4 regions of the Streptomyces sp. NPDC031100 genome follow, and region 4 is predicted to be linked to each of the others. Evidence: riboswitches for the same ligand, from Rfam matches in the RefSeq annotation. Region 4 holds a riboswitch; each other region holds the start of a gene.
What was found. Region 4 has a riboswitch for cyclic di-AMP ahead of ACZ5DS_RS33875 (C40 family peptidase). Riboswitches for the same ligand answer to the same signal wherever they lie in the genome.
Positions count from the first base shown of each region.

Region 1 (7,605 bases), on a different contig from region 4:
CGCAGTTGCACCTCGTCCGCCAGGTCCAGGCGTACGCCGCCCAGGTCGGCCCGGTGCCGCAGGTGTGGGGCGGTGGCCTTGAGGGCCACGGGGTAGCCGAGGGTGCGGGCGGCCTCGGCGGCTGCGTCCGGGGTGGGGGCGGCCAGCGCCCGGCGCACGTGGATGCCGTACTTGTCCAGCAGCTCGCAGGTCTCGGCCTGCCCGATCGTGAGCCCCTGCCCGCGCGCGAGCAGCCCGCCGATCAGCTCGGCGGCCCCCTTCTCGTCGATGTCGTCGTACTCCGGCACCTTCCCCGGATCGGCGGCCTCCCGCCGCCACTGCGCGTACTTCACCGCTTCGGCGAGAGCGCGTACGGCACGCTCGGCGGCGGGGTAGGCGGGGATGAGACGGGACGGGGTGCCTTCAGGGGTGGGGCTCTCCACCGCGGCGGGCGCCGTCCCAGAGGCCGCTCCCGCGGTGGGCAGTCGTTCCGCAGGGCGATGGGGGTCCCGCCGCTCGAGCGAAGGTGGGTGGGCACCGCCCTCAGCGCCGGGTGCCTTGGCAACGGCCTGTGGTGCCGTACTCGCCGCAGCCGACAACGCCTCCGCAAGCCCCCCAAGCTCCACGTGGACTACCAGCACCGGCTTGCCCGGAGCCGAAGCCGCCGCAGACCGCAGCGCCTCGGCGAGCTCCGCATCCCCCGGCGACCCCTCCCCGATCGCCGGAATCGCCGTGACGACAACGGCGTCACACGTCTCGTCCGCCAGCGCCCGCGCCAACGCCCGGTGGAAGTCCTCCGCCGTCGCCCCGGTCGTCAGATCCAGCGGAGGCGACGGCCGCAGCCCCTCCGCAAGAGCCCGGTCGTACGTCAGCACCCCCAGCGACTCGGAGTTCCCGAGGATCGCCACGCGTGGCCCCGCGGGCAGCGGCTGCCGGGCGAGCAGCAGACCCGCGTCGACCAGCTCGGTGATCGTGTCCACTCGGATCACCCCGGCCTGCCGCAGCAGCGCGGAGACGGTCTCGTGCGGCAGCCGTGTCGCCCGTACCGCGTGGCCCTGCGGCGCGCTCCCGACTCCCTGCACCACGACCAGCGGCTTCGCCGCCGCCGTGCGCCGGGCGAGGCGGGTGAACTTACGCGGGTTGCCGAGGGACTCCAGGTACATGAGGGCGACGTCGGTCTCCGGGTCGTCGTACCAGTACTGGAGGACGTCGTTGCCGGAGACGTCGGCCCGGTTCCCGGCGGACACGAACGTGGACACGCCGGTGACCCCGGTGACGCCTCCCCCGCGCCGGTGCAGCCGCGACAGCAGCGCGATGCCGATGGCCCCGGACTGCGTGAACAGGCCGATCCGGCCCGGGCGGGGCATCTCGGGGGCGAGCGAGGCGTTGAGCCGGACCTCGGCCGCAGTGTTGATCACGCCGAAGGCGTTCGGGCCGATGATCCGCATCCCGTACGCGCGCGCGTGCTGGACCAGAGCCCGCTGCCGCTCGCGCCCCTCGGGCCCGCTCTCGGCGTACCCGGCGGACAGCACGACCAGTCCCTGCACCCCGTGTTCGCCGCACTCGGAGACCACGGCGGGCACGTGCTCGGCCGGTACGGCGACGACGGCGAGGTCCACCGGGCCCTCGATCTCCCGCACCGAGCGGTACGCGGGCACCCCGTCGACCTCCTTGAGGTCCTCGGGGAAGGCCTTGTTCACGGCGTACAGACGGCCGGGGTAGCCGGCGTCCCGGAGGTTGCCGAGGACGCTGCGGCCCACCCCGCCGGGCGCGCGGCCGACGCCGACGACCGCGACGGAGCCGGGGACCAGCAGCCGCCGTACCGAGCGGGCCTCGGCGCGTTGCTCGCGCGCGTGCTGCACGGCGAGGGAGCGGTCGGTGGGCTCCAGGTCGAACTCCAGGCGTACGACGCCGTCTTCGAAGCTGCGCTTCTGGGTGTACCCGGCATCCGTGAACACCTTGATCATCTTGGTGTTGGCGGGCAGCACCTCGGCGGCGAAGCGGCGGATGCCCCGCTCGCGCGCGACGGCCGCGATGTGTTCGAGGAGGGCGGAGGCGACCCCGCGGCCCTGGTGGGCGTCCTGTACCAGGAAGGCGACCTCGGCCTCGTCGGGGATATCAGGGGCGGGCGCGAAGCGCCCTCCGGCAAGGGCGGTGGTGGGCGACGGGTGGGACGGTGCGGGCATGCCGTCGGCGCCGATGCGGTCATAGCGTACGGTGGCGATGAACTCGCCGCCCACGGTGGCAGCGAGTCCCACCCGGTCCACAAAGTCGTGGTGCGTGAAGCGGTGGACGTCCTTGGCGGACAGGCGAGGGTACGGCGCGAAGAAGCGGTAGTACTTCGACTCGTCCGAGACCTGCTCGTAGAAGCTGACCAGGCGGTCGGCGTCATCAACGGTGATGGGCCGGATGCGCGCGGTACCCCCGTCGCGCAGCACCACGTCCGCCTCCCAGTGGGCGGGGTACTCGTGCCGGTCGTGCCGGTCCGCCGGGCTCTGCATGGGGCCCAGAGTACGGCTCGCGTACGACAACGGCGCGAGGCAGTCTGTGGAGGACGGAAGCCGGACCGAGGCCGCGGTCCGAGGATCCGCAGGAGGGGACGAACGTCACCTCCGGGCACGCTTCGCACTATGGGAAACTGGTCTAGACAACCCTGAGCACTGAAGGGCAGCAACACATGGCTGAGCGCCGCGTCAACGTCGGCTGGGCCGAGGGCCTCCATGCCCGCCCCGCCTCCATCTTCGTCCGAGCCGCCACGGCCGCAGGCGTCCCGGTGACGATCGCCAAGGCTGACGGCAACCCCGTCAACGCGGCCTCCATGCTGGCCGTCCTGGGCCTGGGCGCCCAGGGTGGCGAGGAGATCGTCCTCGCCTCCGACGCCGAGGGCGCGGACGTCGCCCTGGACCGTCTGGCCAAGCTGGTCGCCGAGGGCCTGGAAGAGCTGCCCGAGACCGTCTGAGCCGCGCCAGGAAGCCGCGTCGCCCTTTCCGGGTGACGCGGCTTCCGCGTTTTTCGGCAGCCCATCGAATGAATTCACCGCGAGCACACCGACGGCGCGCGACCACGAATTCACGGCACACCGGGAAAAGGGCAGCGGAAATACACGCCCACCGAATCGCTCCTCTTTGTATACGGCGCCCACGTTAATGCCGAAGGCTCGACATGTTTACGGCATGTTGCGAGTTCCTCACACGCTCGGACCGGTCGCCGGCCGAGGCCGACCGCAACCGGTACGCACCCTTCGCGCGCTCGGCGTGATGCGCCGTGATCGCCCGCGCGCGTTCGCTGTCGCCGCGCGCCACCGCGTCCACGATCGCGCCGTGCTCCGTCCAGGACTCCACGGGACTCGGCAGCGCCTCCACCGCGTACATCCAGGCGATCTTGTGCCGCAGCTGGGTCAGCACCGAGGTCAGCGAGGGGCTGCCGGAGGCCTGCGCGAGCGTCTCGTGGAACCAGCCGCCGAGCGAGCGCAGATCCTCGCGGTTGCCCTGCCTGGCCCGCTCCTGGCCCAGCCGGACCAGCCCGCGCAGCACCTTCAGATGGGCCTCGGTGCGCCGCTGGGCGGCCCGGGAGGCACCGAGCGGCTCCAGCAGCATCCGCATCTCCAGCAGGTCTGCGGCCTCCTGCTCGGTCGGTTCGGCCACGCACGCCCCCGCGTGCCGCCGGGTCACCACGAAGCCCTCCGCCTCCAGGGTGCGCAGGGCCTCGCGGACGGGGACGCGCGAGACGCCGTAGCGGCGGGCCAGGACTTCCTCGGTGAGGCGGCTGCCGCGCTCGTAGACACCGGCCACGATGTCGTCCCGGATCGCCGTGCACACCGAGTGCGCCGGAATACGCATGACCGACCTCCGCCTTAATCCCCGTGAAACGTCGACGATGGACGTGTGTTCCGTGACTCTATTGCAATGAGCCGGAATTTCCGACGGCAGGCCGGAATCCATGGATATATTTTGGACAGCGGATGCGGCGGGCGCCGCGAAAAACGGCGAAAGCCCCGGCTCGTGAGCCGGGGCTTCGGGATGTCGTGCGCCGGAGCGTCAGACGTTCACGCCGTGTCCACGGAGGTAGGCGAGCGGGTCGACGTCCGAGCCGTACTCGGGGGTCGTGCGGGCCTCGAAGTGCAGGTGCGGCCCCGTGACGTTGCCGGTCGCGCCGGACAGGCCGATCTGCTGGCCCGGGGTGACCTTCTGGCCCACGGTGACGCCGATGGACGACAGGTGGCCGTACTGGGTGTACATGCCGTCGGCCATCCGTATCACGATCTGGTTGCCGTACGCGCCGCCCCAGCCCGTGGAGACGACCGTGCCCGAGCCGACCGCGTGGACGCTCGTGCCACTGGCCGCGTGGAAGTCGATGCCGGTGTGGGAGCCGGAGGACCACAGGGAGCTGCTGGCCTTGTAGCCGGTGGAGACGTACGAGTGCGCGATCGGGGCGACGAAGGCGTTCAGGCGCTTGCGCTCGGCCTCGCGGGCGGCGCGCGCCCTGGCCTCGCGCACCTCCTTCGCGCGCTGGGCGGCCGCCTTCGCCGCGGCCTCCTCGGCCGCCTTCTGGTCGGCGGCCTGCTGCTGGGCCTCGGCCTGCGCGTCGATCTGCTCGGCGACCGTGTCGCTCACGGTGATGACCGGGGTGAGGCCGGTCTCCTCGACGGAGTTCTCGGCGGCGAGCGCCGGGGTGGCCGCGAGGGTGCCGATGACGCCGGTGGTGGTGAGGGCCGCGACGCCGGCCGCCTGAGCGGTGGTGCGCTTGACCCGGCCGGGCTTGCGGTGCTTCCCGGTGGCGCACATGAACGCCATGAAGAGGCTGGTCCTTTCCTTCCCTCTCGCCTACCGGGTTAGCTGACGGGTTCGGAGCAGGAAGGTCTCCTACGGGCCCCCTCGCTCGCGCGCGGGCGTCCGATTCACCCCAGGGACTGCGGTTGGGTCCCCGGCTCCCCTGGCTCGCGCCGTACGGGGACTCGGCGATGACTGTCCGGTGCCGCGGATGCGGCGCACTGCCTGACGAACAGCCCGGAAGACGCTAAGGGGCCGGACTTTCGATCCCCAAACGGATCCGGGGTTTTGTAGTGCATCCCACAGGTCAGACAGGCAACCTCTGCCCCAATTCGGACATCTGGGGAAGGGCGGTGCACGGCAAGGGGCCCTGATGACCCGTCGGTCCCCAGGGCCCCGCGCGCGCGTGCCGCCGTCCGGCTGCTAGTCGGCGGTCACGACGGTGACTTCGCCGATGCCGAGCGCCGCGACCGGCTCCTTGATCTGGGCCGCGTCACCGACGAGGACGGTCACCAGGCGGTCCACCGGGAAGGCGCTGACGGCCGCCGCGGTGGCCTCCACGGTGCCGGTGGCGGCGAGCTGCTGATACAGCGTCGCCTGGTAGTCGTCGGGCAGGTGCTGCTCGACCTGGTCCGCCAGCGTGCTCGCGACGGCCGCCGCGGTCTCGTACTTCAGCGGCGCCACGCCGACGAGGTTCTGCACGGCGACATCGCGCTCGGCGTCGGTCAGTCCCTCCGCCGCGAGCGTGCGCAGCACCGTCCACAGGTCCTGCAGCGCGGGACCGGTGTTCGGGGTGTCCACGGAGCCGCTGATGGCGAGCATCGCGGAGCCGGTTCCGTCCGGCGCGGAGCGCAGGACCTGCCCGAAGGCGCGCACGCCGTAGGTGTAGCCCTTCTCCTCGCGCAGCACCCGGTCCAGGCGGGAGGTGAGGGTGCCGCCGAGGCAGTACGTGCCGAGCACCTGGGCGGGCCACACGCGGTCGTGCCGGTCGGGGCCGATCCGCCCGATGAGCAGCTGTGTCTGGACGGCGCCCGGCCGGTCGACGATGACCACGCGGCCGGAGTCGTCGGCGCTCACGGGCGGCACCGGCCGCGGCCGGGCCGGGGTACCGGTCCAGGCGCCCAGGGTGTCGGCGAGCAGCGTGTCCAGGTCGGTGCCGGTGAGGTCGCCGACCACGACCACGGTGGCCGTGGCGGGCCGCACATGGCGGTCGTAGTAGGCGCGTACGGCCGCGGCGTCGATCTTCTCGACGGTCTCCTCGGTGCCCTGGCGCGGGCGCGACATGCGCGAGGTCGCCGGGAACAGCTCCTTGGAGAGTTCCTTGGCGGCGCGGCGGGCGGGGTTGGCCAGCTCGTGCGGGATCTCGTCCAGGCGGTTGCGGACCAGCCGCTCGACCTCGCTCTCGGCGAAGGCGGGCGCGCGCAGGGCGTCGGCGAGCAGGCCGAGGCCCTTGGCCAGGCGGGAGGCCGGGACCTCCAGGCTGAGGCGGACGCCGGGGTGGTCGGCATGCGCGTCGAGGGTGGCGCCCGCGCGCTCCAGCTCGGCGGCGAACTCCTCGGCGGAGTGCTTGTCGGTGCCCTCGGAGAAGGCCCGCGCCATGATCGTGGCGACACCGTCCAGGCCGGCCGGCTCGGCGTCCAGGGGCGCGTCCAGCAGCACCTCGACGGCGACGACCTGCTGGCCGGGGCGGTGGCAGCGCAGGACGGTCAGCCCGTTGTCCAGCGTGCCGCGCTCGGGGGCCGGGAAACCCCAGGGCTTGGCCTCGCCGGCCTGCGGACGGGGGTGGAAGTCCATCGTGGCGAGCTCGGTCACTTGGCCGTCTCCTCGTTGTCGTTACCGGCCTCTACGGTCGCTTCCCGCTCCGGGTCCTCGCCGCGCCCCGCTTCCTCGGTGTGTTCGGCGGACTCGGCGGACAGCGGCTCGTAGACGAGGACCGCGCGGTTGTCGGGGCGCAGGCGGGCCTTGGCGACCTCCTGGACCTCCTCGGGGGTCACTGCGAGGACGCGCTTCACGGCGGTGAGGGCGAGCTGCGGGTCCCCGAACAGGACGGCGTACCGGCACAGTTCGTCGGCGCGGCCGGCGACGGTGCCGAGCCGGTCCAGCCACTCGCGCTCCAACTGGGCCTGGGCGCGCTCCATCTCCTCGGGCGTGGGGCCCTCCTCGGCGAACCGGGCCAGCTCCTCGTCGATGGCGGCCTCGATGACGGGCACCTCGACGTCACCGGAGGTCTTCACGTCCAGCCAGCCCAGCGAGGGCGCGCCGGCCAGGCGCAGCAGGCCGAAGCCGGCCGCCACGGCCGTACGGTCGCGGCGCACGAGCCGGTTGTACAGGCGAGAGGACTCACCGCCGCCGAGGACGGTGAGCGCCAGGTCGGCCGCGTCGGCCGCGCGCGTGCCGTCGTGCGGGAGCCGGTAGGCGGACATCAGGGCGCGCGCCGGGACCTCCTCCACGACGACCTCGCGCAGCTGCTCGCCGATGATCTCCGGCAGGGTGCCGTCACGGGGCTGGGGCTTGCCGTCGTGGGCGGGGATCGAACCGAAGTACTTCTCGATCCAGGCGAGGGTCTGCACGGGGTCGATGTCGCCGACCACGGAGAGCACCGCGTTGTTGGGCGCGTAGTAGGTGCGGAAGAACCGGCGCGCGTCCTCCAGGGTGGCCGCGTCCAGGTCCGTCATCGAGCCGATCGGCGTGTGGTGGTAGGGGTGGCCCTCCGGGTAGGCGAGGGCGGTCAGCTTCTCGAAGGCGGTGCCGTACGGCACGTTGTCGTAGCGCTGGCGGCGCTCGTTCTTGACGACGTCCCGCTGGTTCTCCATGGACTCGTCGTCCAGGGCGGCGAGCAGGGAGCCCATACGGTCGG
Region 1 covers NZ_JBVIGN010000002.1:163,050-170,654, reverse strand. The annotation lists gene ACZ5DS_RS05085 (bifunctional acetate--CoA ligase family protein/GNAT family N-acetyltransferase) at 1-2,480, opposite strand, end outside; gene ACZ5DS_RS05080 (HPr family phosphocarrier protein) at 2,657-2,938, shown strand; gene ACZ5DS_RS05075 (GntR family transcriptional regulator) at 3,123-3,818, opposite strand; gene ACZ5DS_RS05070 (M23 family metallopeptidase) at 4,017-4,772, opposite strand; cyclic di-AMP (ydaO/yuaA leader) riboswitch at 4,785-4,949, opposite strand; gene ACZ5DS_RS05065 (M16 family metallopeptidase) at 5,172-6,560, opposite strand; gene ACZ5DS_RS05060 (M16 family metallopeptidase) at 6,557-7,605, opposite strand, start outside.
Region 1: another riboswitch for cyclic di-AMP. It lies ahead of ACZ5DS_RS05070 (M23 family metallopeptidase); the one in region 4 lies ahead of ACZ5DS_RS33875 (C40 family peptidase).

Region 2 (7,605 bases), on a different contig from region 4:
ACTCGGCCAGGTAGCCGGTGCGTTCGAGCACGGCCTCCAGAACGGTCGCCGGTCCGGCGCCGGACTCCACGATCGTGCGCAGGTCCTCCATCAGCGTGTTGAACCGCTTGACGGCGTTGGTGGAGCGCGCGGCCATGCCGTAGGCCTCGTCCACGCGCTTCAGGGCCTGCGGGAAGCTGATCTTCTCGCGCTGGGAGAGGGCGTCGATCATCGCCTCGGCGCGCTCGCCGATGCCCCGCTTGGGCACGTTGAGGATGCGGCGCAGCGGCACCGAGTCCTCGGGGTTGGCGAGGACACGCAGGTAGGCCAGGACGTCCCGGACCTCCTTGCGCTCGTAGAAGCGGACGCCGCCGACGACCTTGTAGGGCAGGCCGACGCGGATGAAGACTTCTTCGAAGACACGGGACTGGGCGTTGGTGCGGTAGAAGACGGCGACGTCTCCGGCCTTCGCCTCGCCCGCGTCCGTGAGGCGGTCTATCTCGTCGGCGACGAACTGGGCCTCGTCGTGCTCGGTGTCGGCGACGTAGCCGGTGATCCGGGCGCCCTGGCCGGCGTTGGTCCACAGGTTCTTCGGGCGGCGGGACTCGTTGCGCTCGATGACCGCGTTGGCGGCGGACAGGATGGTCTGCGTGGAGCGGTAGTTCTGCTCCAGCAGGATCGTCGTCGCGTTCGGGTAGTCCTCCTCGAACTGGAGGATGTTGCGGATGGTCGCGCCCCGGAAGGCGTAGATCGACTGGTCCGCGTCACCCACCACGCACAGTTCGGCGGGCGGGAGGTCGGCCTCGGTGGGCGGTACGTCCTCATCGTGTTCGCCGGTGCCGACCAGCTCGCGCACCAGCGCGTACTGGGCGTGGTTGGTGTCCTGGTACTCGTCCACCAGGACGTGCCGGAAGCGGCGGCGGTAGTGCTCGGCGACGTCCGGGAAGGCGCGCAGCAGGTTGACCGTCGTCATGATCAGGTCGTCGAAGTCGAGCGCGTTGGCCTCGCGCAGCCGCGACTGGTAGAGCGCGTAGGCCTGGGCGAGGGTCTTCTCGAAGCCGTCGGCGGCCTGGGCGGCGAAGTCCTCCTCGTCGATCAGCTCGTTCTTGAGGTTGCTGATCTTGGCGCTGAAGGACTTGGGCGGGAAGCGCTTGGGGTCGAGGTCCAGGTCGCGGCAGACCAGGGCCATCAGGCGCTTGCTGTCGGCGGCGTCGTAGATGGAGAACGAGGAGGTGAAGCCGAGCTTCTTCGACTCGCGCCGCAGGATCCGTACGCACGCGCTGTGGAAGGTCATCACCCACATCGCGTTCGCGCGCGGGCCGACGAGCTGCTCGACGCGCTCCTTCATCTCGCCCGCGGCCTTGTTGGTGAAGGTGATCGCGAGGATCTGGCCCGGGTGCGCGTTCCGCTCGGCCAGGAGGTGGGCGATGCGGTGGGTGAGCACGCGGGTCTTGCCGGAGCCGGCGCCGGCCACGATGAGCAGCGGTGAGCCGGCGTGGACGACCGCCGCGCGCTGGTTCTCGTTCAGCCCCTCCAGGAGCGCTGCCGCGTCGATCGCGGGGCGGGGGGCGCCGTCGCGGTAGTACGCGTCCCGGTCCGGCGGCGCGTCGAACTTCCCGCCGAACAGATCGTCCGGAAGCGGCTCCGGAGCGTGATCGTCCTCGGGCGGCGGCGGGGGTTCCTCCTCGTGCCCGCGAGGGGCCTGGAGGTCCGCCAGGAAGCTGTCGTCAAAGAGGCTGCTCATCGCTCTCCGAGTCTAGGGCGCCGCACCGACAACCGGTCGCCGTCCCGGGAACACGGCCCCGCGGGCGCCCGCAATCGGACACAGCACGGGGAGTCGATCAGCGCGCCGCTCCAGGTCGATCGGGCCCTCACGCTGCGGAAGCGCCTTGTCACGCCCGTATGAAAACGGCCTCAGGTCACGGAAATGTATCGGACATATGGCACACCAACCTTCACAGGAGTCACACGAGTTGGCTAGGTTGCCGTCAGGCCGCACGACCCCCTTCCGGCGAACGTCGCCGAGCGCCGCGGCCTCCGCCGAGTCCGGTGCGCCCTTATCTGGCAGCCGGAGCCGGGGACCCACCGATCCTGGGGTGAATCGGCCGACTCCCGCCCGGGACGACGCCGTAGGGCAACCCTTCCGAACCACCCGCCCGAACCCGACAGCTAACCCGGTAGGCGGCACATTGGAAGGAGTCGCCTCCTTTGGCGTCGCACCGCAAGCCGCGCCCCGGCACCACCCTCGGACCGGGCCTGCGCACGCCCGCCCTCGCCACCGCCGCCTTCACCTCCGTGGCCGTGCTGTCCCAGACGGCCGAGGCCGCCCCCGTCCACGACGGCAGGCCGAGCGTGGAGGAGATCGAGAAGAAGATCGACGAGCTGTACCGCCGGGCGGACTCGGCGACCGAGCGGTCCGAGGAGGCCACGGAGCGGGCCGGGCGGCAGCAGGGGCGGCTGGAAGCCCTGCGCGCGAAGACCCTGCTGGCGGACGCACAGCGGGAGGAGACGGAGCGTGCGCCGGGCTACTTCGACCAGAACCGGCTGATGGACCGGCTGGCCTCGACCGTGAAGAAGCGGCAGCAGACCGCCAGGGGCGTGGAGGCGCCGGCCGACAGGACCATGGATGCGGCGGCCGCCACGGGCGTGGAGGCTCCGGCTCTCTGGAGCCCGCAAGCGCCGGCCGAGACCCCGGCCCCGTCGCCGCGTGACCCGAAGAGCGCCAAGGCCGTCGTCCAGAAGAAGCTCGCCTCCGCCCGCGAGCTGCTGTCCCGGCTGACGGCCGGGGAGCAGGCACGGCCGACCGCGCCGAAGCACCGGAAGCCTGCGGAGGCCGACCCGCGGTCGTACGGGTCCTCCGGCGCGCAGGCCACCAAGGCCGAGAAGGCGATCTCCTTCGCCCGCGCCCAGATCGGCAAGCCGTACGTGAACGGGGCCAGCGGCCCCGGCTCCTACGACTGCTCCGGCCTCACCCAGGCCGCCTGGAAGGCCGCCGGTGTCACCCTCCCGCGCGCCGCGCGCGACCAGGCCGACGCGGGCACCCCGGTCGCCCTCGCCGACGCACACCCTGGTGACCTGGTCTTCTTCCACGAGGACCGCAGCCATGTCGGCCTCTGCACGGGCAACGGGATGATGATCCACGCCCCGCAGCCCGGTGCGTACATCCGCGAGGAGTCCGTCTTCCACGGGGGCGAATCGATCATTCACAGCGTGGTGCGCCCGGCCTGACCGTCGTCTTTTCGAGCCCCACGCGCGCGTGCCCTCCTCGCCGGGCCCGCGAGGCTCCTTAGCATCGGGCGCATGCCCGGCATCTCAGGTCTGCGTGCGTGGTGGGCGGAGCGTCCGCCGGCGGCGGGGGCCGCCGTCATGGCGACCGGCATCGTCTCGGTGGGCCTGCATCTGACGGGCGCCGAGACGCTGTCCCGGGTCTTCCTGTGGCTGGCCTGCGTGGCCTGGGTGGCGCTGGCCGTCGACTTCCTCGTACGGCTGCTGGTGCGGCGGCAGCGGTGGGTGGCCGAGGCGGAGAGTCCGGGCGCGCTCACCGCCGTCGCCGCCACGGCGGTGCTCGGCACCCGGTTCTCGGCGCTCGGCCGGCAGACGCCGGCCGAGGGTTGCTGGCGGTGGCGGTGGTGCTGTGGCCGGTGCTGCTGGTCCTCGTCGTACGGCACTGGACGCGGCGCATGCCAGGAGCGGTGTTCCTGTGTTGTGTGGCCACACAGGGGCCGGCGGTGCTGGCGGCCACGCTGGCCGCGGCCGAGACGACGGCATGGCTCGCGCGTGCCGCGCTGGTGCTGTTCTGGCTGGGCCTGGTGCTCTACGTCCTCGCCCTGCAGCACTTCGATCGGCGGCAGGTGTTCGAGGGGGCCGGGGACCAGTGGATCGCGGGCGGGGCGCTCGCCATCTCGGCGCTGGCCGGGGCGAAGCTGCTCGCCGCGGACAGTGCGCGGCTGTACCTGTGGAACGACGACGACCGGGGTGTGCTGCGCAACGTGACGGTCGCACTGCTCATCCTGGATCTGGCCGTGTACGTGGTCCTGCTGGCCGCCGAGGCGGCCCGGCCGCGGCTGCGTTACGACACGCGGCGGTGGGCGACGGTGTTCCCGATGGGGATGACCGGGGCGGCCACGCTGTCGGTCGCGGCCGCGGTGGGCATCGGGTGGTTGAACGGGCCGGGGCGGGTGCTGGTGTGGATGGCGCTGGCGGTGTGGCTGGCGGTCGCGGCCGGCGCGGCCCTCGCAGCCCGTGCCGAGATCGGCGGGGGGCGCTGAGGCTCAGGTCCACAGCACGGCGATGAAGATGTTCGCCGTGGTCAGCAGGCCGACCAGTCCGAAGACGCCCTTGTCCACCTTCTCCTCGTCGCGCTTGACGTAGACCAGCCCGAGGATCACGATCAGCAGGGCCAGCTTCAGACCGATCTTGATGGTGTTGACGTGGTGGTCGTCGGCCTGGTTGAGGCCCACCAGGACCACGCCGGTGACCAGCATGGTCAGCGCTCCGTGCAGCATCCCGGGGACGAAACGGGCCGTGCCCTGGCCCATCGCCTTCATCTGGGTGAGGAAACCACCGAGCAGCGCGGCGATGCCGACGATGTGCAGGCCGACGAAAAGGTGGATGAGTACGTCCATGGGTCCGGAGCCTAATGAAGGGCGCTCGAGGCTCCTTCCACCGGGCCCGCCCCCGGATCCGTGGACCTTGCATATATGCGCCCCATAGCACCACTCGACTCGTGCGAGTCCCGGATTGCGCGCATCGGTCACCACGCTGTGCGAAGGCGACGCCTCCGGCCCGGAAACCCGGTCACATACGGTCGCGTCCCGATCTGTCGAAACCAGTTCCGCACTCCGTGTTACCTCCCTGTCACGGACGGGCATAGCGTCCTCCCCCAGGTGACCGGCACCCCACCGCCGCCCGGGCCAGGGGCGGCCGCCGGCCACCACCGCCGAGAAAGGTCCGGCGGCGGCCCGTTCCCCCTGTGTGGACCGCCGCCGGACGCATCGACCGCTCGCTCGGTCGGCACGAGTCCCACGGAAGGACGTGACGGTCCAGGTGGCAGCGCACCGCAAGCCCCGACAGCGCTCGCTCGGGGGCAGCACGGCCCGCACGGTCTTCACCCTCGCCGTGGCGGGCGCGGCCACCGGGGCGGCCTTCGAGGGAACGGGCAACGCCGAGCCGCAGCTGACCCCGGCACAGGTGAAGGCCAAGGTGGACAAGCTCTACCAGGAGGCGGAGGCCGCCACCGAGACGTACAACGGGGCGAAGGAGAAGGCGGACACCGCCCAGCGGCGGCTGAACTCGCTGCGCGACGAGACCGCCCGCAAGCAGCAGAAGCTCAACGCTGCGCGGGAAGCGCTGGGTTCGCTGGCCGCGGCACAGTACCGGGAGGGCGAGATCGACCCCGCCTGGCAGCTGGCGCTGTCCAAGGACCCCGACCGGTACCTGGACGGGGCCGCGTTCGCGGAGCGGGCCGGCGAGCGGCAGGCCGAGGCTGTGGGGCGGGTACGCGAACAGCTGCGGGAGATCGAGCAGTTGCGCGGCGCCGCCCGCATCGAGGTGACGTCGCTGCGCTCGCGGCAAGCGGTGCTGAGGCAGCAGAAGAAGACCATCACCGGCAAACTGGCCGAGGCGCGCGCGCTGCTGGCGCGGCTCACTCCGCCGCAGCGGGCCGAGGTCACCGGCGACGGCACGGCTGCGGGCCGCGCCTCGCGGTCGGCCTCGGACGCCAGGGCGGCACTGGAGCAGGCCGGGACCGTCGCCGCCCCCGACTCCCGTACGGCGGCGGCCATCGCCTACGCCTACGAGAAGCTCGGCAGCCCCTATGTGTGGGGCGCGACCGGCCCGGACGCGTTCGACTGCTCGGGCCTGGTGCAGGCCGCCTACCGCTCCGCCGGCATCTCCCTGCCGCGCACCACCTATGCCCAGATCAACGCGGGCCGGCGGGTCTCGCGCTCCGAACTCCAGCCCGGTGACCTGGTGTTCTTCTACGCCGGCATCAGCCATGTCGGCATCTACGTCGGCAACGGCCAGATGATCCACGCCCCGAACCCGTCGGCACCGGTCCGGCTGGCGCCCCTCGACCAGATGCCGTTCGCGGGGGCCACCCGGGTGGTCTGAGGGGCGCCGCCGGGCAGGGGGTCAGACCAGGCGGCGGGCGGTCGCCCAGCGGGTCAGCTCATGGCGGTTGGACAGCTGGAGCTTGCGCAGGACCGCCGAGACATGGGACTCGACCGTCTTCACCGAGATGAACAGCTGCTTGGCGATCTCCTTGTAGGCGTAGCCGCGGGCGATCAGGCGCAGCACCTCCCGCTCGCGCTGGGTGAGGCGGTCCAGGTCCTCGTCGACCGGCGGGGCGTCGGTGGAGGCGAAGGCGTCCAGGACGAACCCGGCCAGGCGCGGGGAGAAGACGGCGTCGCCCTCCTGGACCCGGAAGATCGAGTCGACCAGGTCGGTGCCGGTGATGGTCTTGGTGACATAGCCGCGGGCGCCGCCGCGGATCACCCCGATCACGTCCTCCGCCGCATCCGACACGGACAGCGCGAGGAAGCGCACGGGCTGCTCGGCGTCCGCCATCAACGGGGCGCACCGGCGCAGCACTTCGACCCCGCCGCCGCCCGGCAGGTGCACGTCGAGGAGCACCACCTCGGGCCGGGTCGCGGTGATGACCGCGACCGCCTGGTCGACGTCGGCGGCCTCGCCGACCACCTCCACACCGGTTTCGGCGGTCTGCCCGATCTCGGCCTGCACGCCCGTGCGGAACATGCGGTGGTCGTCGACGAGCACCACGCGCACGTGCCGCTTCCCGGCGGGGCCGGGCCCGGCCTGCTCCGCCGCTCCCGCCGTACCGTTCGCCTCGGTCGCGTCGCTCATGACGTCTTCTCCGCCCTCTCCATCTCCAGCTCGACTTCGGTACCGCCGCCCGGCACCGACCGCAGCCGGGCCGTGCCGCCGTTGCGCTCCATGCGGCCGATGATCGATTCTCTGACGCCCATGCGGTCGGCGGGTATCGAGTCGAGGTCGAAGCCGGGGCCGCGGTCGCGGACGGACACGAAGACCGTCTTCCCCTCGACTTCGGCATAGACCTGTACGGCACCGCCCTCGCCACCGTACTTGGCGGCGTTCACCATCGCCTCACGCGCGGCCTGCATCTGCGCACCGGTCCGCTCGTCGAGCGGGCAGTCGCCGACCACGACCACCTCGATGGGGACGCCGTGCTTGTCCTCGACCTCGGCCGCGTTGCGCCGCACCGCCTCGGCGACCGTGTCCGGCTCGTCGGCCTCGTCCTTGCCGGTGCCCTCCGGCTTGTACAGCCAGGTGCGCAGGTCCCGCTCCTGGGCGCGGGCCAGGCGGCGCACCTCGCTCGCGTTGTCGGCGTTGCGCTGGATCAGGGTGAGGGTGTGCAGCACGGAGTCGTGGACGTGGGCGGCGACCTCGGCGCGCTCCTGGGCGCGGATGCGCATCAGACGTTCCTCGGACAGGTCCTGGGTCATGCGGACCAGATAGGGGCCGGCGAGGAGCGTGATGCCGACGAGGACGGCGAGCGCGGCCTGGAGGACCGCGCCGAGGTGGGCGGCCGAGCCCTGCGTGACGAAGATGGCCGAGACACCGGCGGTGACCAGCAGGACGCCGACG
Region 2 covers NZ_JBVIGN010000012.1:233,303-240,907, forward strand. The annotation lists gene pcrA (DNA helicase PcrA) at 1-1,723, opposite strand, end outside; cyclic di-AMP (ydaO/yuaA leader) riboswitch at 2,022-2,179, shown strand; gene ACZ5DS_RS31080 (C40 family peptidase) at 2,188-3,207, shown strand; partial or broken gene ACZ5DS_RS31085 (tellurite resistance/C4-dicarboxylate transporter family protein) at 3,280-4,273, shown strand; gene ACZ5DS_RS31090 (hypothetical protein) at 4,251-4,604, opposite strand; gene ACZ5DS_RS31095 (C40 family peptidase) at 5,026-6,090, shown strand; gene ACZ5DS_RS31100 (LuxR C-terminal-related transcriptional regulator) at 6,112-6,843, opposite strand; gene ACZ5DS_RS31105 (ATP-binding protein) at 6,840-7,605, opposite strand, start outside.
Region 2: another riboswitch for cyclic di-AMP. It lies ahead of ACZ5DS_RS31080 (C40 family peptidase); the one in region 4 lies ahead of ACZ5DS_RS33875 (C40 family peptidase).

Region 3 (7,605 bases), on a different contig from region 4:
AGGCGGCGCGCGGGCACGTCAGGTAGTACGTCGTCGGGAAGGGCGTGCCGTCCGGCAGCCGCGGGGCCGTCTCCACGACGTCCGGCTGCCCGCACGGACACCGGTGCGCGATCGCCCTCAGCCCGCGCGGCGGACGCCCGAGCTGCTGCTTGAAGGCCTCTACGTCCGCGTCGGTCGGCTCGGTACGCGGAGTGGGCGGCGGAGGCGTTTCCATGACTGTCTTCAGCTGTCTTTCTGTCGGTTCACTGGTCGGAGGCGCGGTTCACTGGTCAAAGGCGTCGGACTTGTCGACCCCGTCCCAGACGTTCGCGTACCAGGGCCGGTGGGCGGCCCCGAGGTCGGCTCGGGACTGCTTGGCCGCGCCCGGGTCGACCACGATGTACCCGGTCTCCCCCGGCATCACATAGTGCAGCCGGCGCCGGATCTCCTGCTCGGCGTAGGCGTCGTCCTGCCAGCGCGCCTTGAGGTCGCGCAGCTGCTCCACACGCTTGCGGGCCCGCTCCTGCTGCCGCTGCTGGTCGGCGATCTCGGCGCGCTGGGTGACGTACTGACGCATCGGATAGGCGAGCGCGACGATCATCGAGCACAGCACCAGCGCGAGCAGGGCGGCGCGGCCGGTGAGCCGCGAGCGGCGGGCCTGCCGCCTGGTCTGGGAGCGGTAGACGCGGGCCGCCGTCTGCTCGCCGAGCAGCCTGAGCCTGGTCGCGGTGGAGAACCGGTCCCGGTCCTTCACGGCCATGTCCCGCCTCCCCTTCACGTGCGTACGTCCCCGCACACGGTACGGGACCGGGTACGGGGACGTACGTACGACTGGCTATGCGTTAACCCGCTGCGCTTATTGGTCCGCAGAGCGGAACGTGCTCAGCCCTTGAAGCGCGGGAACGCGCTACGGCCGGCGTACACCGCGGCGTCGTCGAGGATCTCCTCGATGCGCAGCAGCTGGTTGTACTTGGCGACACGCTCGGAGCGGGCCGGGGCGCCGGTCTTGATCTGGCCGCAGTTGGTGGCGACGGCCAGGTCGGCGATGGTGACGTCCTCGGTCTCGCCGGAGCGGTGGGACATCATGCACTTGAAGCCGTTGCGCTGGGCCAGCTCGACGGCGTCCAGGGTCTCGGTCAGCGAGCCGATCTGGTTGACCTTGACCAGCAGGGCGTTGGCGGTGCCCTCCTCGATGCCGCGGGCGAGGCGCTCGGGGTTGGTGACGAACAGGTCGTCGCCGACCAGCTGGACCTTGTCGCCGAGGCGGTCGGTGATGACCTTCCAGCCGGCCCAGTCGTCCTCGAACAGCGGGTCCTCGATGGAGACGAGCGGGTAGGCCGCGACGAGCTCCTCGTAGTACTCCGTCATCTCGGCGGCGGAGCGCTCCTTGCCCTCGAAGAGGTACTTGCCGTCCTTGTAGAACTCGGAGGCGGCCACGTCGAGCGCGAGGGCGATCTGCTGGCCGGGGGCGTAGCCGGCCTCCTTGATGGCCTCGAGGATGAGGTCGAGGGCCTCGCGGTTGGAGCCGAGGTTCGGGGCGAAGCCGCCCTCGTCGCCGAGGCCGGTGGACAGGCCCTTGCTCTTCAGGACCTTCTTCAGCGTGTGGTAGACCTCGGTGCCCCAGCGCAGGGCCTCGGAGAAGGACTCCGCGCCGATCGGGGCGATCATGAACTCCTGGATGTCCACGTTGGAGTCGGCGTGCGAGCCGCCGTTCAGGATGTTCATCATCGGCACCGGCAGCAGGTGCGCGTTCGGGCCGCCCAGGTAGCGGAAGAGCGGGAGGTCGGACGCCTCGGAGGCGGCGTGGGCGACGGCGAGCGAGACGCCGAGGATGGCGTTGGCGCCGAGGGAGCCCTTGTTGTCGGTGGCGTCCAGGTCGAACATGGCCTGGTCGATCAGGCGCTGCTCGGTGGCGTCGTAGCCGACCAGCTCCGGGCCGATCTGCTCGATGACGGCGAGGACGGCCTTCTCGACGCCCTTGCCCTGGTAGCGGTTCGGGTCACCGTCGCGCAGCTCGATGGCCTCGAAGGCGCCGGTGGAGGCGCCGGACGGGACGGCGGCACGACCCGTGCTGCCGTCGTCGAGGCCGACCTCGACCTCGACCGTGGGGTTGCCTCGGGAGTCCAGGATTTCCCGGGCTACGACGACGTCGATGGACGGCACGAGCATCTCCTTCGTGGATGTGACGCTGGTTGTGCGGGGCTGGTGTGCCTTGCGACTAGAGCCTAACCGTCCCGGGGGCGTCGGCCACCGACCGACCGTCCCGTGGACAGGGAGAGACAGGGAGACCGTACCCATTGTTCAGGCGCGGAACAAAGGGGCTCCCGGATGAGGCCCGGCCGAAGAGTGGGGAAACAGGACGGGAAGACAGAGGCGGGGGCACCGGAGCCGTGGACACGAACAACCCCGCCCCGGCGCGTACGGGGGAACACGCGCCGGGGCGGGGAGCCCGTGGGGACGGGGGGTGACCCTCACGAGGCCTTCAGTCTGGGGGCAGGCCTTGTGAGGGCGCTGTGGTTCTGGCGGGAGCCTGATGTCACTTCAGGTGCAGCTGCTGGCCCGGGTAGATGAGGTTCGCGTCCTCGACGATGTCCTTGTTCAGCTCGAAGAGCTTCTTCCAGCCACCCTTGACCTTGTGCTTCTCGGCGATGGTGCTGAGGGTGTCACCCTTGACGACCTTGTACTCGCCGTCGCCCTTCTTGACCTTCTTGCCGGTCGGGGTGGTGACGGTCTTGCTCGGGGCCGGGCGCTCGGCGGAGCGGGAGGCGGCCTGCTGGTCGGAGCGGGTGGTGGTGCTCGGCGCGGTCGTCTTCGACGAGGTGGAGGGGGCGGCGCCGTTGTACGGGGTGCTGGACAGGCCCGTGCCGCACACCGGCCAGGCGCCCTTGCCCTGGGCGGCGAGGACCTTTTCGGCGACGGCGATCTGCTGCGCCTTGGTGGCCTGGTTGGCCTGCGGGGCGTAGGCGGTGCCGCCGTACGCGGCCCAGGTGGAGGCGGAGAACTGCAGGCCGCCGTAGTAGCCGTTGCCGGTGTTGATGGACCAGTTGCCGCCGGCCTCGCACTGGGCGACCGCGTCCCACTCGGAGGCGGTGGCGGCGGAGGCGTTGCCGGCCGCCATCAGCGGGGCGGCGACGGCGGCGCCGGTGACACCGGCCAGCGCGATGACACGAGTGGCCTTGGACGGACGGCGGTGCTTGCCCTTGCCGGAGAACAGCATGGATCGATCCCCTCACCGACGCCTGCGAGGTGAGCTGTCGGGTTCGGGCCGGTTGAGTTGCCCGGCCGCGCCCCTTTCGGGACACGGCTTCACCCCAAGCCGGTTGCGGCATCAACTGCCGGTTCCGGCACCTACCTTGGGTCCCCCGCTCCTGCCTACGGCGCATGACGCGACGACTGTTCCCGGGCAACCGCTGGCAGGATTCGGCGTTGCGACTGCCGGGGCTCGTGGTGACGAGCGGCCTTGACCGTAGACACGCGATCGCCGGATTTTCAAAGACGATCAGGGCTTCTGAGACTCATCCCACACTTTCGCCAAAACGGACATTAGGCATGAAGTGGGGCGTCAACTCCCGCTACTCGCCACCCTCTTCGCCGCCGACTTTCAGGTCCTGACCGGCGTGAATGTGATTCGGGTCGGCGCCGACGGTCTTCTTGTTCTCGGCGTAGAGCGCGCGCCATCCGCCGTCGATGTCAAGGGAGTCGGCGATGGAGCAGAGGGTGTCGCCCTCGCGGACGGTGTAGGTGCTCGCGCCACGGGCGGCGTGACGGCCGGACGGAGTGGCACTCTGTCCGTTTGCAGTGCTTTCGTCCGCACTGCCACCGCGGTGACGTCCGCCACTGCTGAGCGCGCCGGTGTCGACCAGGCTCCAATAGCCGCCGGTCTGCCGCGAATTGTCCGACTCCTCCGTGGCGGGCTCCGTGACGGCGGCCTCGCTTCCCTGCTCCTTCCCGGAGCCGGGCGATGCGGAGGTGTCGGACTTGGGAGCGCCCTTGCCCTTGTCCTTGTCCTTGCTCTCGCCGGAGCCGGAGCCGGAGCCCTTGTCCTTGCTCTCGCTCGGGGACGGCTTGGCGGTCGTACCCGGGGAGGAGTCGGACGACGGCGACGAAGACGACGAATCCGGCAGGTCGGACGAGTCAGGCGTACCGGTAGAGCCGGACGAGCCCTGGGAACCGGAGGAGTCGGAGTCACCGGAGTCCGCCGAGCCCGAGCCCCCGACGCCCGTGTCGACGTCCACGGAGCCGGAGTTCGAGGACAGGCCGGAGAGCAGGGCGCAGGTGGCCCAGGGGGTGGTGCCCTGGTCGGCGAGGATCTTCTCGGCGACGGCGATCTGCTGCGAGCGGCTGGCCTGGTCGGCACTGGAGGCGTACTGCCCGCCGCCGTACTTGTCCCAGTCGTTCTGGGATATCTGGAGGCCGCCGTAGTACCCGTTGCCGGTGTCGGCGCTCCAGGAGCCGCCGCTCTCGCACTCGGCCACCTTGTCCCAGGTGGTGCCGTCGGCCGCGTTGGCGCTCGCGGCGCCGAGGAGCGGGATGGCGATGGCCGAGCCGGTCACCCCGGCCGCGACGAGGAGGGCCGGAGCCTGACGGGGGCGACGGTGACGACCGTTCCCGGAGAGCATGCAGAAGCCTTTCGTGCGACAGCAGAACCGGCGCGGCGAACTGGTACCCCTCGCCACACTGATGGGTGAACGTATCGGCAGACGATCACTTGTCACAAGTTAATGCCGCGCAGATCACGTGAAGATCACGAAGTTGAACGTCCTTCACGTCTACCGGTCTACGGCCTTTCCGGCGGCCGGTGTGAACTCCACCGGCAGGGTGCGCAGGCCCCGCATGATGAGCCCGCCGCGCCAGCGCAGCTCGGCCGGATCGACGGCGAGCCGCAGATCGGGCAGGCGGGTGAGCAGGGTGGCGAGCGCGGTCTGGCCCTCCAGGCGGGCCAGCGGGGCGCCCAGGCAGTAGTGGATGCCGTGGCCGTACCCGAGGTGCTGGTTGTCCCGGCGGGACAGGTCCAGCACGTCCGGATCGGCGAACCGCTCCGGATCCCGGTCGGCGGCGGCGAGGACGACGAGCACCGGGTCGCCGGCGGCGATGTCCTGCCCGCCGATGGTCAGCGGCCGGGTGGCGAACCGCCAGGTGGCCAGCTCCACCGGTCCGTCGTAGCGCAGGAGTTCCTCGACGCCGGTCTCCAGGAGGTCCCGCTCCCCGGCGGCCAGGGACCGCTGCAGCCGGTGGCGCTGCTCGGGGTGGGTGAGCAGGGCGTAGGTGCCGTTGCCGATCAGGTTCACGGTGGTCTCGAAGCCGGCGAACAGCAGGATGAAGGCCATGGCGGCGGCCTCGTTCTCGGTGAGGTGCTCGCCGTGGTCGGAGGCGCGGATGAGGCCGGAGATCAGGTCCTCGCCCGGGGTCGGCTCGGCGGGCAGCGCCTCCCGCTTGCGGTGGATCAGCTCGGCGAGATAGCCGCGCATCTTCTTCACGGACCGGGCGACCCCGCCCCTCGGTCCTCCCCCGTGCCGGATCATCATGCCCGCCCAGTCGCGGAAGTCGTCCTGGTCCTCGCGCGGGACGCCGAGCAGGTCGCAGATGGCGTAGATGGGGAGCGGGAAGGCGAACTCGTGGATGAGGTCGGCGGAGCCCGTCTTCGCGAACCCGTCGATGAGGTGGTCGGTCAGCTCCTGCACCCGGGGCGCGAACTCGGCGACTCTGCGGGGCGTGAACGCCTTGCTGACCAGCCGGCGCAGCCGGGTGTGGTCCGGCGGGTCGATGTTCAGCAGGTGCGTCATCAGCTCGGCCTTGCGCTCGCCCGGGATGCCCGTCTTGCCCTTGGCGTGCGCGGGCTCGTCGTGATGCGCCGGGTTCTTGCTCAGCCGCTGGTCGGCGAGGGCCTGCTTGGCATCGCCGTACCGCGTGACCAGCCAGGCCTCGACCCCGCTGGGCAGCCGCGTCCGGTGCACGGGGGCGTGCTCGCGGAGCCAGGCGTAGGCGGGGTAGGGGTCGGTGGCGAACTCCCAGGTGAAGAGGTCGGGGGCGGAGTCGTCGGAGTGGAGCTGGTCGGTCACTTCTCGACCGTATCCGGATCGGAGCCCAACTCCTCCATCGCGGTCCGATGCCCTTCGGCTGCCGCCCGCCGGAGCCAGTGGTCGGCGCGGTCGCGGAGGGCCAGGCTGAGCCGGTACGCGGCGCCGGCGTCCCCCTGCTCGGCGGCGGCCTTCAGGTGGGGCAGCGCGGCGTCGATCTCGCCCGTCTGTACGAGCAGGTCCCCCAGCTCCATGTTCAGGTCGCTCAGCAGCTGCACGTCGTCGATGCCGGCTTCCAGCGCCTTCCTGAACCAGACGATGGCCTCCGCGGGGTTCTCGCTCCCGGTCGCTATGCCGCCGAGCACCACCATGGCTTCGGCCACTCCCGCCTCCGCCCGCGGAGTCAGGAGCCTGACCGCTGTCTCGACCACGGCCGCCTCGGCTTTCTCGTCCTCAGCGGCGTCCAGCACCTGGAACCACACGGTCGCCGGTACGTCCGCCGGTTCCCCGGAGGCCGGAAGGTCCGCCACCAGCGATCCGTACGCCTCGAAGGTCCCCTCCTCCGTGCCCGGCACCAGCAGGCCCGTCACCCCGTACCGGCGCCTGGCCGCCCAGGCCACCGCCTCGTCGAGCGGCTCCCATTCGCTCTCCGGCACCTCGTGGCCGTACTCCTCGGCGATGCTCCCGAGCACCCGCACCGGCAACGGGCCGCACAACCCGCAGCGCCTGGCGTCGACGGCTGCGCGGACCAGGAGGTGTCCGTGGGGGTGCGCTCCGGGCCGCCCCGCGCGGCGCCACTCGTCCCACAGTTCCGGTCCCACCGCCAGATACTCCGGCACCGTGAGGCTGCCGCGTCCCTGCCGGGCACCGCACAGCCGGGGGTCGTCGGCCTCCGCCAGCCGGGCGAGTTCCGCTCCGCTCCAGGCGCGTCTCAGCTCGACGGTCTCGGCACGGCTCAGCACGCGTGCGGCCGGGCCGCCGCCGAAACGGTGCGTGTCGTACGCGTCGTCGCTCATCGTCGCGACGATCGGCACCCCGAGACCCGCGAACTGGGCCAACAGGCCGGTGTCCAGGCCTCCTTCACCCATGTGTGAGTCCAGTTCGTCGAGCCACAGGACGTACGGGCCCGGGTGCTCGCGCAGCACGCCCGGCAGCATGTGCAGGTCGGCACCCCGTGCGGGGGCGTGCAGCCGCGTGTCCGGGGACAGTGCGGCGGCCACGGCGGCCCAGGCCGTACGGCTCTTGCCGGAGAGCGGCCCGCCGGTCACCACGACCAGCCCGCCCCCATGTATCGCCCGGATCAGCCGGTCGTCCGCGTCCCGCCCGACATACGGTGGAAGCTCGCTCTCCTCGCCGAAGCGCCGGGTCCGGTGCACGCCCAGGGCGATGCGGTCGGCGGTACGGACGGTGGGCCAGGTGCCGGGGTCGGGGAGGGCGACACCCGCACCGTAGTGATGGTGCTGCACTCCGGCGACCGGCCCGTGGAAAGTGCTCCGCCGGAAGTCGACCGTGTCGCCCGGGGGCGGGAGGAACTCCCCCAGGATGTCCCTGAGTTCCTCGGCCGCCGCGTCCGGCGCGTCCGCGAGCACCTCACGGAGCCGGGCGCGCC
Region 3 covers NZ_JBVIGN010000025.1:12,183-19,787, reverse strand. The annotation lists partial or broken gene ACZ5DS_RS41530 (DUF501 domain-containing protein) at 1-214, opposite strand, end outside; gene ACZ5DS_RS41525 (FtsB family cell division protein) at 263-739, opposite strand; gene eno (phosphopyruvate hydratase) at 862-2,148, opposite strand; gene ACZ5DS_RS41515 (transglycosylase family protein) at 2,516-3,196, opposite strand; cyclic di-AMP (ydaO/yuaA leader) riboswitch at 3,201-3,369, opposite strand; gene ACZ5DS_RS41510 (transglycosylase family protein) at 3,552-4,598, opposite strand; gene ACZ5DS_RS41505 (cytochrome P450 family protein) at 4,749-6,038, opposite strand; gene ACZ5DS_RS41500 (tetratricopeptide repeat protein) at 6,035-7,605, opposite strand, start outside.
Region 3: another riboswitch for cyclic di-AMP. It lies ahead of ACZ5DS_RS41515 (transglycosylase family protein); the one in region 4 lies ahead of ACZ5DS_RS33875 (C40 family peptidase).

Region 4 (7,605 bases):
CGCGTTCGCCTCACAGGTGCCCACCTATGTCTACGAGTTCGACGACCCGCGCTCACCCACCCTCTACGGAGCCCAGGTCCCAGGCCTGGACATGGCGAACGCACACAGCGCCGAACTCGCCTACCTGCACGACTTCACCATGGCCGACCGCCCTCTCACCGCGGAACAGGTCGCCCTCGCCGACGACATGAAGCGCCGCTGGGCGGCGTTCGCCCGCACCGGCGATCCCGACATCTCCGGTGAGACCCGATGGCCGCCCACCCATGTCGGGCGGCACACGATCCTGACTCTCAGCCCCGAACACACCCGCGCCTCGACCGCCTTCGCGGCCGACCACCAGTGCGACTTCTGGGCCGGTCCTGTCTCACACCGGTTCGGGTTGCGGTTCAGGTTGCCGCACTGGCGCAGCCTTCGGTTCCCACAGTTTGGTGGTCTGTACATAGCCCTGAATCACTGAAGCCATCGCCAGAATGAGAAGTGGTCCAAACACCCACGGGTGTCTGGCCATCTCCATCGGCAGATAGCGATACGACACCAGGAGCGCAGCGAAGACCGTTGCGCCGTAGGTGACCAGCTGGACTCCTGACCGATCCCAGCCACGTTCGAGCGAGCGCAGCGCTGCCTCGATCGTGAGCGCAAACACCACGCCGGCAATGAGATCCGCGCCGTAGTGGTAGCCGAATCCCAGCGTTGCGGCGAGCGTGGCCATCAGCCAGAACGCGCCTGCGAATCGCAGAATCCGTGGGGCCTTGCGGGTATGAATGAAGATCGCGGTAGCCCACGCTGTGTGCAGGCTGGGCATGCAGTTGCGTGGGGTGATCTCGTCGAAGGGCATCGAGTGCGGGGTGTTGACCGGCGGTGGCGTGTCCGGCCACAGGTTGGCCACCGCCCAGTGCCCGCCGCCGGTGCCGAAGGCGCCGGTGCCGTAGGCGAAGACCGGTCCGACCACCGGGAAGACCATGTATATGGCCGGCCCGAGAAGGCCGATCGCCAGAAAGGTGCGCACCAGATGATGGCGCGGGAAGCGGCGCTCGACCGCCACGTTGCGCAGCTGGTACAGCGCGACGACGACCGCGGCCACCGCGAGCTGACCGTAGACGAAGTCGAGAGCATGGGCGCCGATCGGGCCGGTGGCCCTGACCATCCGGCCCACCAGCCACGACGGGTTGCCCAGCGCGTGATCGGCGATTGCCACGTACTGATCGAGCACCGCCGGGCGGGTCTTCGACGTGATGAGGAGCCAGGTGTCGCCGGTCTTGCGGCCGGCCACCAGCAGCAGGGCCAGCCCGACGCCCTTCAGCAGCAGGACACGTTCCTGGCCGGTACGGCGTGTGATGGCGATGCCCGCATATCCCAAAATCACCCACAACGCGCCGTTACCGAAGGGGTGGCCGTCGGTCACCTTGGCGTCGACCGCCCACCGCACCAGCAGGAAGGCGACGTCGATGCCGATCGCGGCACCAATCGCGATGAACCGTTGCCGCCAGGTGAGCACCACCATCGTCAACGCCAGACTGGCGTACAACAGGAAACCCGATTTCGGAGGGAACACCACCTCTTGCACCTGGTTGGTGATCGGCCCCGGCAGGCCGTAGCGCCGCGCGGCGACCTCCAGCGTGATGACGAATCCGAGGGCCGCCACACCCAGCGTGGCCCACAGTATCGCCCGTGGTCGACGCCACGCGGCGAACGGAATTCTGGAGGTTATTCGCGAAAACACCCGCGAGGCTATAGGTATCAATTGTTTGGCCGATTTGTTAGATGTTGGTCAGTTAGGTCACTCTTCGTGCCGGATAGCATTGGTTTTCCGGTGACGACAGGCGATGAGGGCGCTCGTCGTGAGTTCGATCATGTTAGCGGAGCGATGCGGGTGATTTCGCTGGTCATGGATGGTGCGCAGGTCAGTCGCCTTGAAACGCGCACACAGGGCCGTGAACCGGCAGCCTGGGCGGAGATGTTGGCTCACCGCCAACACTCCGAATACAGCGATCAGTTCCCCTTGGCGACGGGACGGTGCTCTCTCTGCGCGGTCTCGAGCACGGGACGTGCCCGGGTCAGGGATGGGGCGGCGCCTGGTTCTCGCTCTGGACCTTTGGCCGCCGCTGGCCGTCAGGCCGGGCGGACCACGCTGTGGATGATCGAGTCGCCGCCGTAGTAGATGGATTCCTCGCGGACGTAGGCTCCGGGCTTCGGGGCGTGGATCATCATGCCGTTGCCGATGTAGATACCGACGTGGCTGATGTCGTCGTAGAAGAAGACGAGGTCGCCGGGCTGGGCGTCGGTCAGGGACACCGTCGTACCAACGTTCACCTGGTCGTAGGTGGTACGCGGCAGGGAGACGCCGGCGGCCTTCCAGGCGGCCTCGGTGAGGCCGGAGCAGTCGTAGGAGCCGGGCCCGGTCGCACCCCAGACATACGGCTTGCCGATCTGCGCGCGGGCGAAGGCGAGCGCTTTCGCCGCCTTGGCGGCGTACGTGGAGCCCGACGAGGAGGTGGAGGTGCCCGAACCCGAGGACGAGCCGGATCCCGAGGACGCGCCCGAGGACGAGCCGGAACTCGATGTCGAGCCCGAAGACGCGCTCTGCTGCTTCGCCGCCTGCGCGGCCGCGGCCTGCCGCTTGGCGAGCTCCGCCGCCTTCCGCGCCGCCTCCTCCTGCTTCTGCTTCTCGATCGCCGCGAGGCGTGCCTTCTCCTCCGCCGTCAGCTTGGACAGCAGCTCCCGTGCGGTGGACAGCTTCTTCTGGACGGTGGACTTGGCCGTCTTGAGGTCGTTCTGTGACTGAGTCAGCGTTTTGAGGCTCTTGATGGCCTTCTGTCGCGCCTTCAGGGTCGCGGACTGCTCGGTGACGTAGTCGTCGACCGCGCCCTTCTGGCGCGAGGTCAGCCGGTTCATCAGCTGCGCTTGGTCGAAGTAGTCCTGCGGGGTGTCCGAGAGCAGAAAGGTCGCGGTGTCGGGGGTGGCGGCCCCGGTCCGGTACTGGGCCGCAGCGAACGAGCCCAGTTCCTCTCGCGCCTTGTTGAGGCTGGCCGTGCGCTTGGCCACGTCGTCGAGCAGGGTGTCGACGCGCCGGCGCTCCTTCGCGGTCTTCTCCTTGGCCGCGTCGTATTTCTCGGTCGCCGACTCGGCCTGGCGGTACAGGTCGTCGACCTGCTTCTGGACCTCTTCGAGGCTCGGTTTGTCGTCGGCGGCGGGGGCGGCATTGGCGGTCTGGGACAGCAGGGCCACGGAGGTGAGAGCGGCCGTGGCGAGGACGGGGGTGCGTATGCCGGCTACACGCGTACCCGTGGGGCGCGACTTGCGGTGCGACGCCAAGGGAGGCGACTCCTTCCATGTTCCGCCTACCGAGTTAGCTGTCGGGTTCGGGCGGGTGGTTCGGAAGGGTTGCCCTACGACCCTTGTCCCGTAAGGGAGTTGGGCCGATTCACCCCAAGGTCGGTGGGTCCCCGGCTCCGGCTGCCGCACGGGCGCGCCGGACTCGACGGAGGCCGCACGGCCCGGCGACGTTCGCCGGTGGGGGTCGGGCGGCCTGACCGGAACGCTAGCCAACGCGTGTGGCCCCTGTGAAGGTTGGTGGGTGATATGCCCGATACATTTTCGTGACCTTTGCTTGGTGGCTCCGTCGAGTACAGTCAATCCGTATCTATATGAGCTACATTGTCCGTAATCTATGCCCGCAGACCGGCCGCGTTCTAAGGAAAAGGAAGCCGAGGGAGCTGGAGTGAAAAGGATCTCCGAAACTCCGGGGCCCGGGCGACGGCTGTGGGGGTACTCGTCGTCGTCCGGGCCGGCTCCTGCGGATCAGGCGGTGTGTCGGTGCGTCAGGAGACGTTGACCGCGCTCCAGGCCGCGGCCACGGTGGCGTACTCGGGGCTGGTGGCGCCGTAGAGGTCCTTCGCCGCGTTCAGAGTCGCGGTGCGGGCGCCCTTGTAGTCCGTGGTGGAGGTCATGTAGACGGTCAGCGCCCGGTACCAGATGGCGGAGGCCTTCTTGTTGCCGATGCCGGTGACGGTGGAGCCGTTGTACGTCGGGCTGTTGTAGGTGACGCCGTTGATCGTCTTGGTGCCGCTGCCCTCGCTGGCGAGGTAGAACCAGTGGTTGCCGACGCCCGAGGAGTTGTGCACGTCGAGCCGGCCGACGGACTTCGACCAGTAGTCGGCGGAGCGGCCGTCCAGGGACGGCTTGTCGAAGCGGCGCAGCCACGGCGGGGTGGACTGGTCGCTGAAGAGGTAGTCGGGGGTGTCGAGCGGGTTGTTGGCGTACCACTCGACCATGGTGCCGAGGATGTCGCTGGTGGCCTCGTTCAGGCCGCCGGACTCGCCGCTGTAGCGCAGGTTGGCGGTGGCCGAGGTGACGCCGTGGGTCATCTCGTGGCCCATGGTGTCGAGGTCGACCTGCTCGGGGTCGGTGGTGCCGTTGCCGTCGCCGGTCATCATGCAGAAGCAGGTGTCCGACCACTGGGCGTTGTCCCAGTTGGTGCCGACGTGGACGAAGACCGTGGCGCCGCGGCCGTCGTTCTTGATGCCGTTGCGGCCGAAGGTCGACTTGTAGTAGTCGAACGTCTCCGCGGTGTTGGCGTGCGCGTCGACGGCGGCGGTGGCGCGGTCGGTGGAGAACTTCTTGCCGTCGCCCCAGATGTTGTCGGCGTCGGTGAACAGGGTGCCGGACGTGCTCTTCAGGGAGGAGGACGAGATGTTGTGCGCGTCCTTGGTGATGTGGCCGCGCACCGGGTCGATCAGGGCGAAGGTGCCGTCGGCCTGCTGGGTGGTGTCGATGCCGACGTCACCGGTGTATTCGGAGTGGCCGGTGCCGGTCGCCTCGTGCTCGGCGTCGTAGTTCTCGATCGCCTTGCCGGTGGTGGCGTCGGTGACGAAGACCTCGCCGTGCGGCTGACCCTTGTCGCCCAGGCCCTGCACGGTGGTGCGCCAGGCCAGGCGGGGGGTGCCGTCGGCGGCCCACACGATCAGCTCGGGGGTGGACTTGGCGTTGCGCACCAACCCGTGCGAGCGCTTCAGGGCGCCGGCCGAGGCGCCCCTGGCGTCGACGGCGGGAGCGACGGACTTGAGCGTGACCTTGTGGGCCTTGGCGCGGGTGGATCCCTTGAGCGAGCCGTCGGCCTTCTGGTGGACGACGAAGTCGCCGCCGACGACGGGGAGGCCGTGGTAGGTCCGTTCGAAGCGGACGTGCTGGGTGCCATCGGCGTCGATGACGACGTCCTTGACGTGGAGTCTCTGGCCCGGGCCGAAACCGAAGGTGTCGGCGTGCCGGGCCACGTTCGCCTTGGCCTGGGATATCGCCGAGTCGCGGACGGACGTTCCGCGCTGCACCGCATGTGTCTGCGAGTGCGCAGGTACCGCCATCGCACCCGTGGTGATGACACCGGCGGCGACCATGGCGGAAAGGGCAAGAAGGGGACGGGGCATGACGGGGTGATTCCTTCGCTCGTCGTGGGGTGACGACGTCTGTGGACGTTGGCTCGTCGTGGGGTGACGACGTCCTTGGACGTTGACGCGAAGTGTTCACCAGGTGACATGTTCCTGACGTGACTCCATCTGGGATATAACCGCGGAGTTATAGGGCATGGGGAACTGTGGCCCGGCCGGTCACGTGCCCTCGCCGAGGGCGAACTCCTCGCCCCCGTCCTGCCACCAGGCCAGGTACTGCGGCCGCTGCCGTACCAGCGACAGATAGGCGGCCAGCACACGCTCGCATGCCTCGTCGGCGAGCTCGGGCAGAACCGATTCCGTGTTCCACGCCAGCAGCAGCCTCCGGTGGAACGGAACGTCCACGAGCGGCCGCTGCACGGTGCCCGGGGCAGAGACATCGGCGGTCGGCCACACACCGCAGACGGCACGCCGGCCGGCGACCAGGATCTGCGCCACGGACAGGTCCGGCGTCACATGGGCGATGCGCGGAGTGAATCCCGCTGACCGACAGGTGAGATGAAGGTACGCATGCACACCGCTCTCGTCGGCCTCCGGCATGACCCACTCCTCGCCCGCCAGCTCATGGAGACCGACCCTCTCCTGGCGCGCCAGCGGGTGGTCCTCGGCGAGCAGGACGAAGACCGGCTCGCGGAGCAGTGTCCGCGTCGCCACCGACTCGCCGACCGGAAGAGGGAAACCCGGGAACTCGCCGAACACCGCGATGTCGCATTTCGACTGGCTCAGCGATTTCACCAGGGTGTGCACGGAACGGCGGGCGTCTATGGTGAGCCGGCGTTCCGGGACGAGTTCGAAGAGGGCGGAGACCAGCAGGGAGACCAGGGGGCCGGCGGTTCCGCCCGCCCTCAGCGGCGCGGCGGCATGCCTGTCTGCCTCGGCCGCCGATCGTGCGTACTCGCGCAGCCGGTCGAAGCCGACGACGAGGTCACGGGCGCAGCGCAGAACGTACTGACCGTTCTCGTTCGGCTTCACCCCGTCGGCACTGCGGATGAAGAGCGGGCCGCCCAACTCGTGTTCGATCCGCTTCAGCTGAGCGCTCGTGGCCGGCTGAGAGAGCTGCAGCCGTGCGGCGGCCCTGCGGATGCTGCCTGCCTCGGCGACAGTGAGCAGGACACGGAGGTGCCGGAACTCGAGGTGCATGAACACTCCCCGCTCAGCGCGGGGGACCCCTGCACCCCCCATGACCAGCAGAACCAGTTGCCCGACGGCATGGTGACCAAGAGTCCGACGGACCCGTGGGTGTGGCAACCACAGGACGGTAAAACCTACGTTCAGGTCATCGGGCCGACGAGTATCGTCCTGGCGGCGACACCGTCACTCCGAGGCGTAGTACAGCCGGAGGAACTCCCCCATCGCCGCGTCGACGCCGGCGCGGTCGCCGGTGGCGAGCAGGTCGAGCAGCAGACCACGGACGGTGGCGAGTCCCAGCCTGGCGCGGTTCCGGGCCGTGGCAGGGTTTGCCCCCGCGGCCATCTCGGCGGCCACGAGCGGCTCCAGCCAGTCCGTCACGAGCCCTTCGAGAACCGGGACGGCCTCGGGGCGACCCCGCAGTGCATGGCCGCAGATCTCGAAGAAGAGCCGCTCCTGACCGGCCAGCCCGGGGTCCGTCAGCTGCTGCCACAGTCGCCACGCGACATCGGCGGGTGAGAGACCGGGCTCGAGTCGGAGCCGGGACAGCAGTTCGCGCTGGCGCCGCTCCGACGTCCTGACGATCTCGACGAGCAGCTGCTCCTTGGAGCCGAAGTAGTGGATCAGCATGCGGTGACTGACGCCGATCGCTGTGCCCAGGCGGCGCAGGCTCAGGTCCGCGATGCCGTGTGCTGCGACGTGGTCGACGGCCGCGGCCACCAGCTGGGCGCGCCGGTCCCCGGCCGTGCCGTGCGCGGCCTTGTCCTCGGGATGCACGTCATCCGTGTTTGCCACGTCGCGAGTGTACCAATCGGTACATGGTGCATGTACCGTGTGGTACATGCAGCCTGTCACCGTGTCGATCGACGTACCGCAGACACCCGAGCAGGTCTACGACTTCCTCGATGTCATGGCTCACCACGAGCGATTCACCAACCACTACCTGACGGACTGGCGCTACGGCGGCCCCAGCCGCGGCGTCGGATCGCGCGCCACGGTCACCGCCGCGCTGGCCGGCACGAAGACCGACGTCACC
Region 4 covers NZ_JBVIGN010000014.1:212,371-219,975, reverse strand. The annotation lists gene ACZ5DS_RS33885 (carboxylesterase/lipase family protein) at 1-457, shown strand, start outside; gene ACZ5DS_RS33880 (phosphatase PAP2 family protein) at 365-1,696, opposite strand; gene ACZ5DS_RS33875 (C40 family peptidase) at 2,110-3,312, opposite strand; cyclic di-AMP (ydaO/yuaA leader) riboswitch at 3,321-3,477, opposite strand; gene ACZ5DS_RS33870 (M4 family metallopeptidase) at 3,819-5,420, opposite strand; gene ACZ5DS_RS33865 (LysR family transcriptional regulator) at 5,601-6,581, opposite strand; gene ACZ5DS_RS33860 (TetR family transcriptional regulator) at 6,756-7,364, opposite strand; gene ACZ5DS_RS33855 (SRPBCC family protein) at 7,411-7,605, shown strand, end outside.